Regions from separate parts of the Roseburia sp. AM16-25 genome, predicted to be linked through region 2. Evidence: predicted binding sites of a transcription regulator. Region 2 holds the regulator's gene; the other holds the start of a gene.
What was found. The regulator Rex, encoded in region 2, represses fermentation and respiration genes when NADH is low (regulators of the CRP and FNR family bind a similar motif). The targets are predictions, from matches to a motif close to ATTGTTAANTANTTAACAAT.
Positions count from the first base shown of each region.

Region 1: the regulator Rex is predicted to act here: its motif matches at 2,664-2,683, upstream of pflB (formate C-acetyltransferase).

Region 1 is NZ_QUCW01000002.1:158,019-162,428, forward strand. It holds gene DW183_RS04630 (metal ABC transporter permease) at 1-778, shown strand, start outside; gene DW183_RS04635 (stage V sporulation protein AA) at 940-1,572, shown strand; gene DW183_RS04640 (stage V sporulation protein AB) at 1,562-2,035, shown strand; gene DW183_RS04645 (SpoVA/SpoVAEb family sporulation membrane protein) at 2,054-2,518, shown strand; gene pflB (formate C-acetyltransferase) at 2,748-4,410, shown strand, end outside.
Region 2 is NZ_QUCW01000002.1:623,965-628,374, forward strand. It holds gene alr (alanine racemase) at 1-25, opposite strand, end outside; gene DW183_RS06950 (NAD(P)H-hydrate dehydratase) at 28-1,521, opposite strand; gene DW183_RS06955 (hypothetical protein) at 1,518-2,195, opposite strand; gene DW183_RS06960 (redox-sensing transcriptional repressor Rex) at 2,217-2,846, opposite strand; gene DW183_RS06965 (ABC transporter ATP-binding protein) at 2,957-4,410, opposite strand, start outside.

The DNA of each region.
Region 1 (4,410 bases), 470 kb from region 2:
TTTTATGCGTCGTGCCTTTCTTGCCATCCTGATCATTACACCGCTTTTAGGTATCTTGGGCACTATGATCGTCCATAAAAAGATGGCGTATTTTTCGGATGCACTGGGACATTCTGCCCTGACCGGTATTGCGATCGGCGTGGTCTGCGGTATCAGTGACACCAATCTGTCCATGGTGCTGTTTGCCATTGTATTTGCCTTTCTGCTCAATCAGATCAACCGTAAAAATCTGGCGGCGACCGATACCATCATTTCTGTTTTTGCCAGTTGCAGTACGGCGATCGGTCTGGCAATCCTATCTAAGGGGGGCAATTTTAGCAAGTATTCCGCTATTTTGGTGGGAGATATCCTGAGCATTTCTACGCGGGAGATCATCTATCTGATCCTGATCTTTGCGGTGACTCTGGTATTCTGGTGCTTTGCCATCAACAAGTTGAATGCTATCAGCATCCATGCATCCTTGGCGAAGAGCCGCAATATTTCCGTGCGTCTGGTGGAGGATATCTTTGCTATTATCATTGCGCTCATTGTGACATTGTCGATCAAGTGGATCGGTATTTTGCTCATCAATGCCCTTTTGATCCTGCCAGCGGCATCCAGCCGGAATATATCGGAAAACATGCAGGAATATCACCTCTATGCCGTGATCTTTAGTCTCTTTTCCGGAATCGTGGGATTGGTCATTTCTTATTTTACCAATGTGGCGACCGGACCTATGATCGTGATCGTGGCATCTGTGATCTATTTTGCAACCTATTTTTATGGAAAGAATAAGTAAGGAATAAGTAAGGAATAAGTAAGAGACGTTCCTTTTGCCACAAGGAGTGTCCCAAATGGCTTTAGACCTGTCAGTCTGACAGGTCTTTTTCTTTTGTAAAAAATGCATAGAGCCGGAAAAACTGGAAACAATAGTTAGAAAAGGAAAGGAATGATGGCAAGATGGGATATGATGGAAACAACGAGACCCTCTATATCAAATTAGACCGGTCTGCCCTGCGCTATGAAGCGGATTTTTACATCAAGGATCTGGGCGGGATAGAGTGCAGTAACAGTGATATATTAGCGAGGGTAAAGGCACATGCCGTTTACCATTTCAAACATCCGGGCAATATGCCTGTATCCATTACCAAGGTGGTCGAGGAGATCCACAGCCTTTATCCTAAACTGACTGTGGTGAGTCTGGGCGAAACCGATGTCATCATGGAGTATCGGAGCAAGGAGCCGGAGACCTTTATGCAAGTGGCAAAGACGGGATTCCTTTGCGTACTGCTCTTTGTCGGAGCAGCCTTTGCCATCATGGCATTTCACAACGATATCAGTATCACGGAACTCTTTGACCGTTTTTATTTGCAGGTCATGGGAAGCAAAAAGCCTGCGGTCAGTCCGCTGGAGATTGCATATTCGATCGGACTTGCGGTGGGAATCTTATTCTTTTATAACCATTTTGGCAAGAAGAAATTGACTCATGATCCGACACCGATCCAGGTGGAAATGCGCAAGTATGAGAAGGATGTAGATACTGCGATCATAGAAAATGGGGCAAGGAGAGGAGAAAATCTGGATGTTTCTTAAAAGGACGGTCATCATTGTCGCAGGGCTGATCTTTGGAGGCGCAACGGCAGCCGGTGTGATTGCCCTGCTCACGACCTTGGGGTTTGTCTCGCGTATGATCGCAAGGCTGCAACTGGCGAAAGATACCATGCATTGGGAGAATGTCATCATCTTAGGAAGCCTGAGCGGTTGCCTTTTATCGGTTTTTGAACCGAGCCCTGTGCTTTTCTCCTTTTGCCAGGGGATAGCCGGGAGAGTTTTTGCAAAAGGGCTGGGACTGCTGGCATTGGTTTTGATCGGCATCTGTGCCGGTATTTATGTAGGCTGTCAGGCAATGGCGCTGGCAGAGATCTTAAATATGTTTCCCATACTCTTTCGCAGGGTAAAACTGCAAATAGGGCTGTCTTTTGCCATCCTTGCCATTGCTCTGGGAAAGCTGGCAGGCAGCCTCTGGTATTTTATTTTTTCATATGTAAGTTCATAAAAATGAGGTGATAAGAGAATGAAACAGGAAGAAAAAGAGCAGATCAATGAGACTTATAATGACTATGTGGAGAGTGTGACGCCAAAGGCAAATCTTTGGCTGCGCATGGCAAAAGCTTTTTTGGTCGGCGGACTGATCTGCCTTTTGGGGCAGTGCATTATCAACATAGGAAAAAAATATGGCTTGGACGATCAGACGGCGGCAAGTTATTGCAGTCTGACCCTTGTATTCCTAAGTGCCCTTTTGACAGGCACGGGGATTTACCCGGTCATTGCCAGTTTTGGCGGTGCGGGAGCATTGGTTCCCATCACGGGCTTTGCCAACAGTGTAGCGGCTACCGCCCATGGTTTTAAGGTTGAAGGACATGTCTTTGGTGTCGGTGCCAGGATCTTTCAGATCGCCGGACCGGTGATCCTGTATGGGATTTTTTCGTCCTGGATCCTTGGTTTGATCTACTGGTTTATGACGTCACTTGGTATGTGATTGAAAAAATACCATAAATTGTAGTTATAAATTTATAAAAACCACTAGATATTGTGCTGCACTTCCTGTATAATGAAAAACGCGCCAAGATGAAAAACATGTGCAAAGATTGTATCTAAATAAAAACTTGCACTTTTTTCAAAATCTTGTTATAAAATTAACGAGAGTTAGAAAAGCCTAACTCAAGTTATAAGGAACGAATTGTTTACTAGAATAGGAGGCAAACACAATGGTAGAAATGAAGGAATGGGACGGATTTGATGGACGACTTTGGAAGGAAGAGATCAATGTCCGCCAGTTCATCCAGGATAACTACACACCGTACGAAGGCAATGAGGACTTTTTGACAGGTCCGACAGAGTCGACCAACCGTTTATGGGATGCACTTCAGAAATTGCAAAAAGAAGAACGTGCCAAGGGCGGCGTGCTTGATATGGAGACCAAGGTGGTTTCAGGTCTGACCGCTTATGGTCCGGGATACATTGATGAAGACCTCAAGGATCTGGAAAAGGTCGTTGGTCTTCAGACAGATAAACCACTCAAACGTGCTTTTATGCCATATGGCGGTATCAAGATGGCGGTGCAGGCATGCGAGACTTATGGTTATGAAGTAGATCCTTTGTTAAAGGAAATCTTTACCAAGTATCACAAGACACATAATACTGCTGTGTTTGACGCATATACACCGGAAATGTTAAAGGCCCGCCACAATAAGATCATGACCGGTCTGCCGGATACTTATGGACGCGGACGTATCGTCGGCGATTATCGTAGAGTGGCGCTTTACGGTATCGACTTTTTGATCGAGGAGAAAAAGGAAGACAAGGCAAAATGCGGCAGTGGCAGCATGAAGGGCGAAGTCATCCGTCTGCGCGAGGAGATCGCGGAGCAGATCCGTGCACTGGAAGGCATGAAAGAGATGGCAGCCATTTACGGCTATGACATTTCCAGACCGGCAAAGGATGCAAAAGAGGCGATCCAGTGGCTTTACTTTGGTTATCTGGCAGCCATCAAGACCCAGAATGGTGCAGCCATGTCTGTAGGACGTGTCTCTACCTTCCTTGATATTTATTTCCAGAGAGATCTGGATAAGGGCATCATCACAGAAGAAGAAGTACAGGAACTGGTCGATCACTTTACCATGAAACTGCGTATGGTCAAGTTTGCCAGAATCCCATCTTACAACCAGTTGTTCTCCGGGGATCCGGTATGGGCAACACTGGACGTGGCAGGAACGGGTGTAGACGGCAGATCTATGGTGACAAAGACAGACTATCGTTTCCTGCATACCTTAGAGAACATGGGACCGGCACCGGAGCCAAACCTGACAGTATTGTATTCTTCCAGACTGCCGGAGAACTTCAAGAAATACGCATCCAAGATCTCCATTGCGACAAGTTCTGTCCAGTATGAAAATGACGATGCCATGAAGCCGGAATGGGGCGATGATTATGCCATCTGCTGCTGTGTTTCTGCAACACGTACCGGTAAGGAAATGCAGTTCTTTGGAGCCAGAGCCAACCTTGCAAAATGTCTGCTTTATGCCATCAATGGCGGTGTGGATGAAAAGACCGGCGATCAGGTCGGACCAAAGTATCGTCCGATCACATCAGAGTATCTGGATTATGATGAGGTCATGGAACGCTATGACGACATGATGGAATGGCTGGCAGATCTCTATGTCAATACACTGAACCTGATCCAGTACATGCATGATAAATATTACTATGAGTCAGCCGAACTGGCACTCATGGATACCAATTTGGAACGTACTTTTGCAACCGGTATTGCAGGATTTTCACATGTGATTGATTCTTTGTCCGCGATCAAGTATGCTAAGGTCAAGGTCATTCGTGATGAAAATGGTCTTGCAAAAGATTACGAGATCGAGG
Region 2 (4,410 bases):
AAACACGCCTTTTTTCTATTTCCACTGTCATCTTCCTTCTTTCTGATAGATCGTTTTTATTCCTTTTATGATGTCACCTGCCTGCATGCAAAGATTAGCCTCTGTCCTTGCGGCTTCCTCTCCCGCAAGTCCATGCAGGTAAACGCCCAGTGATGCCGCATCTTCCGGTCTTAAGCCCTGCGCGATCAATCCTGCGATCACACCGGTCAAGACATCACCACTGCCGGCTGTCGCCATACCGCTGCAGCCGCTCGCATTGATATAAGTCGTGGCATAAGGCACGGATACGATCGTAGCCGCATCCTTAAGTGCACAAATGACCTGATAATCTCTTGCAAAATCCTGTGCTATGGATAATTTATGGTCAGTCACATACATAAGCGGACTGCCCATCAGGCGTGCCATTTCACCCAGATGCGGAGTGATGACGGTCTCTGTATGCGGCTTTTTCAGCCACTGTAAATGTTCTGCCAGAATCCCCAACGCATCCGCATCCACCACCATCGGCACTGCAGCATTTTCTAAAGTCGTGCGGACCAGGTTCTCCGCCAGATTAGACTTTCCAAGCCCCGGTCCTATGGCTATGGCATCCGCCCAAGCAAGTTCTTCCAACAACTGCTTTTCATTCCATTTATCATAGGTAACAAGAATGGCTTCCGGGAATCGTGTCAAAATGATGTCACGATTGCATCTTGGTGTATAGACCTTGACCATGCCGGCACCACTCGTCAGAGCACTTTTCGATGCAAGATAAGCCGCGCCTGCCATATCCTCACTGCCTGCGATCACAAGCACCTTTCCCCGGCTTCCCTTGTGATCATCCGAGCTTGCCTGCGGTAGTTGTTTTAGATCTTCTTTTTCCAGACTCTTACAAGGAAGAACCTGATCTGCCAGACTGCATGATTCGATTCCGATTGCAGATACGATCAATTCACCACAGTATTTTTTCCCCGGATAAAGCATCTGTCCGACCTTGGCAAAAGCAAAGGTTATGGTCGCATCCGCCAAAAATGCCTGCCCCATGATCTGTCCGTCATCCGCAGATACACCGGATGGTATATCCACCGCCAGCCGGTAGGCATCCATGGCATTGACCTCTTGCAAAAGTGCAGGATAGTCACCGCCCAATTCTCTGGAAAGTCCGATACCAAACAGGGCATCCACAATCACCTGGGCGTCTGCAAGTGTATCCGTAGAACTAGACAAGTCCATGCCATACTGCCGACAGATCTTTTGCTGCGCCATGTTTTCCGGCGAAGCCTTGGAAAAATCGCCCACCAGGCATACCGACACCTGACCCCCCTCTAAGTATAAAAGCCTTGCAATGGCGAGTCCATCCCCACCATTGTTGCCACTTCCACATAGTATGACGATCTTCTTTTGCCACAAATCTCTTTCATGCAAAAATGAAACAACCGATAACGCGGCTCTCTCCATCAGCACCATGGAAGGCAGACCATAATGCTCGATCGTGCGGCTATCGCATTGTTTCATTTCGCGACTGTTTAAAATATATTTCATACGTCTCCTTTTTGTACATCTTTTGATAACTGTTTGTCCTGGGTCGTATCACCGGACGGGCGATCCTCTCCTGTGATCAGATCCACATCATCATTTTGCACATCAAAAAGATTGATGATATCTTTTCCAAATATATCATGCATATATGCATAGATTTCTTTATTGTTGATCTCCCGATTCTGTTTGCGGATGATGTTCTTTTTTAATTCTACCCGGACCTTTTTGATCCATTCCGCAATCTCCTCGGCTTCTTTGCAATTGGTGCGCAGACGATCATAACAAAAGGTCATGGTCTCCATCATCAGCGCGTCATTGCAGGTCTGTATCTCCTTTGGGATCTCCAAAAGGGCATCCTCGTTGGCTGCGATCTTTTCCTTGACTTCCTCGATCAGCCGTTTGTTCTCGTCCATCTGCCGGCTGTGCGTCTCCTTGTCCTCCTCTGCGTCCATATGCTCTACGATATTCTGCATAAGGGATGACTTGACCTTCTTTAAATCCTTTAACTCCTGCGTCAGGCGTCCCTGCCGCTCCAAGATCTCCTTCAACTGGCTTTCCAGTTCCTGCACCTCTTTGGGCTTGCCATCTAAGGCAAAAAGCCGGTGCCATTTCTGGTCCAAGACCAGAATGGGTATTTTTGTTTTCGCCAGTGCTTCTGTAAACGCCTGTCGTTCCATACGCTCACCTTCTTTTGAAAACTATTTTTTGTGGTTGGCAATATTGTAAGAAAGCTGCATCAGACTATCGGACAGATGCACATTCTCTACGACCATATCCTCCACATCATCCAGATCGACATGGGCAAAATTCCAGATGGCATGTACGCCCAGGGAAGATAACTGTGCCGCGGTCGCTTCTGCATTCTGCTTTGGCAGGGTCAGTGCCGCAATATCCACACGTGTTGTCTTTACAAATTCTGGTAATTCCTCCAACATACGGATTGGGATATCTCTTACCTCTTTCCCCTTCAATGCCGGATTGACATCAAACAGACCGACGATCTTGAAACCTAATTTTTCAAACTTAACATAATTGGCGATTGCCTGCCCCAAGTTACCGATACCGATCACGATCACATTGTGTGTCTCATTCAATCCTAAGATCTTGCCGATTTCATCATATAAGTACTGAACATTATAGCCATAGCCCTGCTGACCGAAACCACCAAAATTGTTGAGATCCTGCCGGATCTGGGATGCCGTCACATGCATACAACTGCTGAGTTCGTTGGACGAAATGCGCTCCACTCCTGCATCAAGCAATTCTCCTAAATATCTGTAATATCTTGGCATACGACGAATGACTGCCTGGGATATTTCCTTTTCCACGTTAAATTCCCCCTACTTCCACTGTCAATGATGACATATATATCATATTTATATAAAAATTATAAATATTTTAAATATATATGTCAAATTTTTAACAGAATCCGCCTATCCTATGCGAAATCATTTGTCAGTGTCTCCGACAATTCTTCCCAACTTTCATAGAGGGCATCCAATTCTTCCTGTAACTTTTCCTGTTTTTGTGATAATTCATTAAGCTTTGCCGAATTTGTCGCCACATCGTCCTTGGCAAATTCTTCCTCGATCTGACGCAGGTCTTCTTCGCAGGCGGCAATGCGGTCTTCCACCTCTGCCAGACGATTTTCTACCTTGCGCTTTTCGCTCTGGATCTTCTTTTGCTGCTTCCAATCCGTCTTTCCTTCAGATTGTCCGGAAATCGATTCTGTATCACCACGCTTTGCGTCTTGTACTGCTTTTTCCTGTGCCATACGCTCTGTTTTCTTTTGGATGAAATAATCATAATTACCCAGATATACGCTGAACTGATGGTTTTCAAGTTCTAAAATCTTGTCTGCAGTCTGGTTGACAAAATAACGGTCATGTGACACATAAAGCACCGTTCCCTCATAGGCATTGATGGCATTTTCCAGGATCTCCTTGGACTCCATATCCAAATGGTTAGTCGGCTCATCTAAGATCAAAAAGTTGGCACCGGACAACATGAGTTTGGCAAGGGAGATACGTCCACGCTCTCCACCGCTCAGATCGCCGATCCTCTTGTAGCAGTCATCCCCTAAAAACATGAATGCCGCAAGCACATTGCGAATCTTTGTATTGTTTAAGTTTGGATAGGCATCGCTCATTTCTTCAAAGAGTGTTTTGTCATCATCCAAAACCTGTTGTTCCTGATCGTAATAACCAATCGTAACATTTGCGCCGAGCCGGAAAGAGCCGGAATCTGCGGTCACAATCTCATTGATGATCTTAAGCAATGTTGTCTTTCCTGTACCGTTATCACCAAGGATGGCAACGTGCTCACCTCTTTGCAAAAGGAAATCTACGTTAGAAAAGAGCGGCATGCCATCATAGGATTTTGAAAGTCCGATCAGTTCCAGTACATCATTGCCGCTTGTCACATCTGGTTGCAAGGACAATTTCATATGTTCCTGCGCATCGATCGGTTTTTCCATAACATCCATTTTATCGAGGGCTTTCTGACGGCTCTCTGCACGTTTGATGGATTTTTCACGGTTAAACTGTTTTAACTTATCAATGACTTCCTGCTGATGGGCAATGGATGCCTGCTGTTTTTCATATTCACGCATCATGGTCTTACGGATCTCTTCTTTTTGCATGGCAAAGGCAGAATAATTCCCTTTGTAAACATGTGCAGTATGCATGCTGATATCAATAACCTTTGTAACGATACGATCCAGAAAATAACGATCATGTGCTACAATAACAACGGTTCCCTTATAATTCATAAGGAAGTTCTCTAACCACTCAATAGAATTCAGATCCAAATGGTTGATCGGCTCATCTAAAAGCAGGATGTCCGGTTTCAAAACAAGGAGTCTTCCGAGAGATACACGGGTTTTTTGTCCAC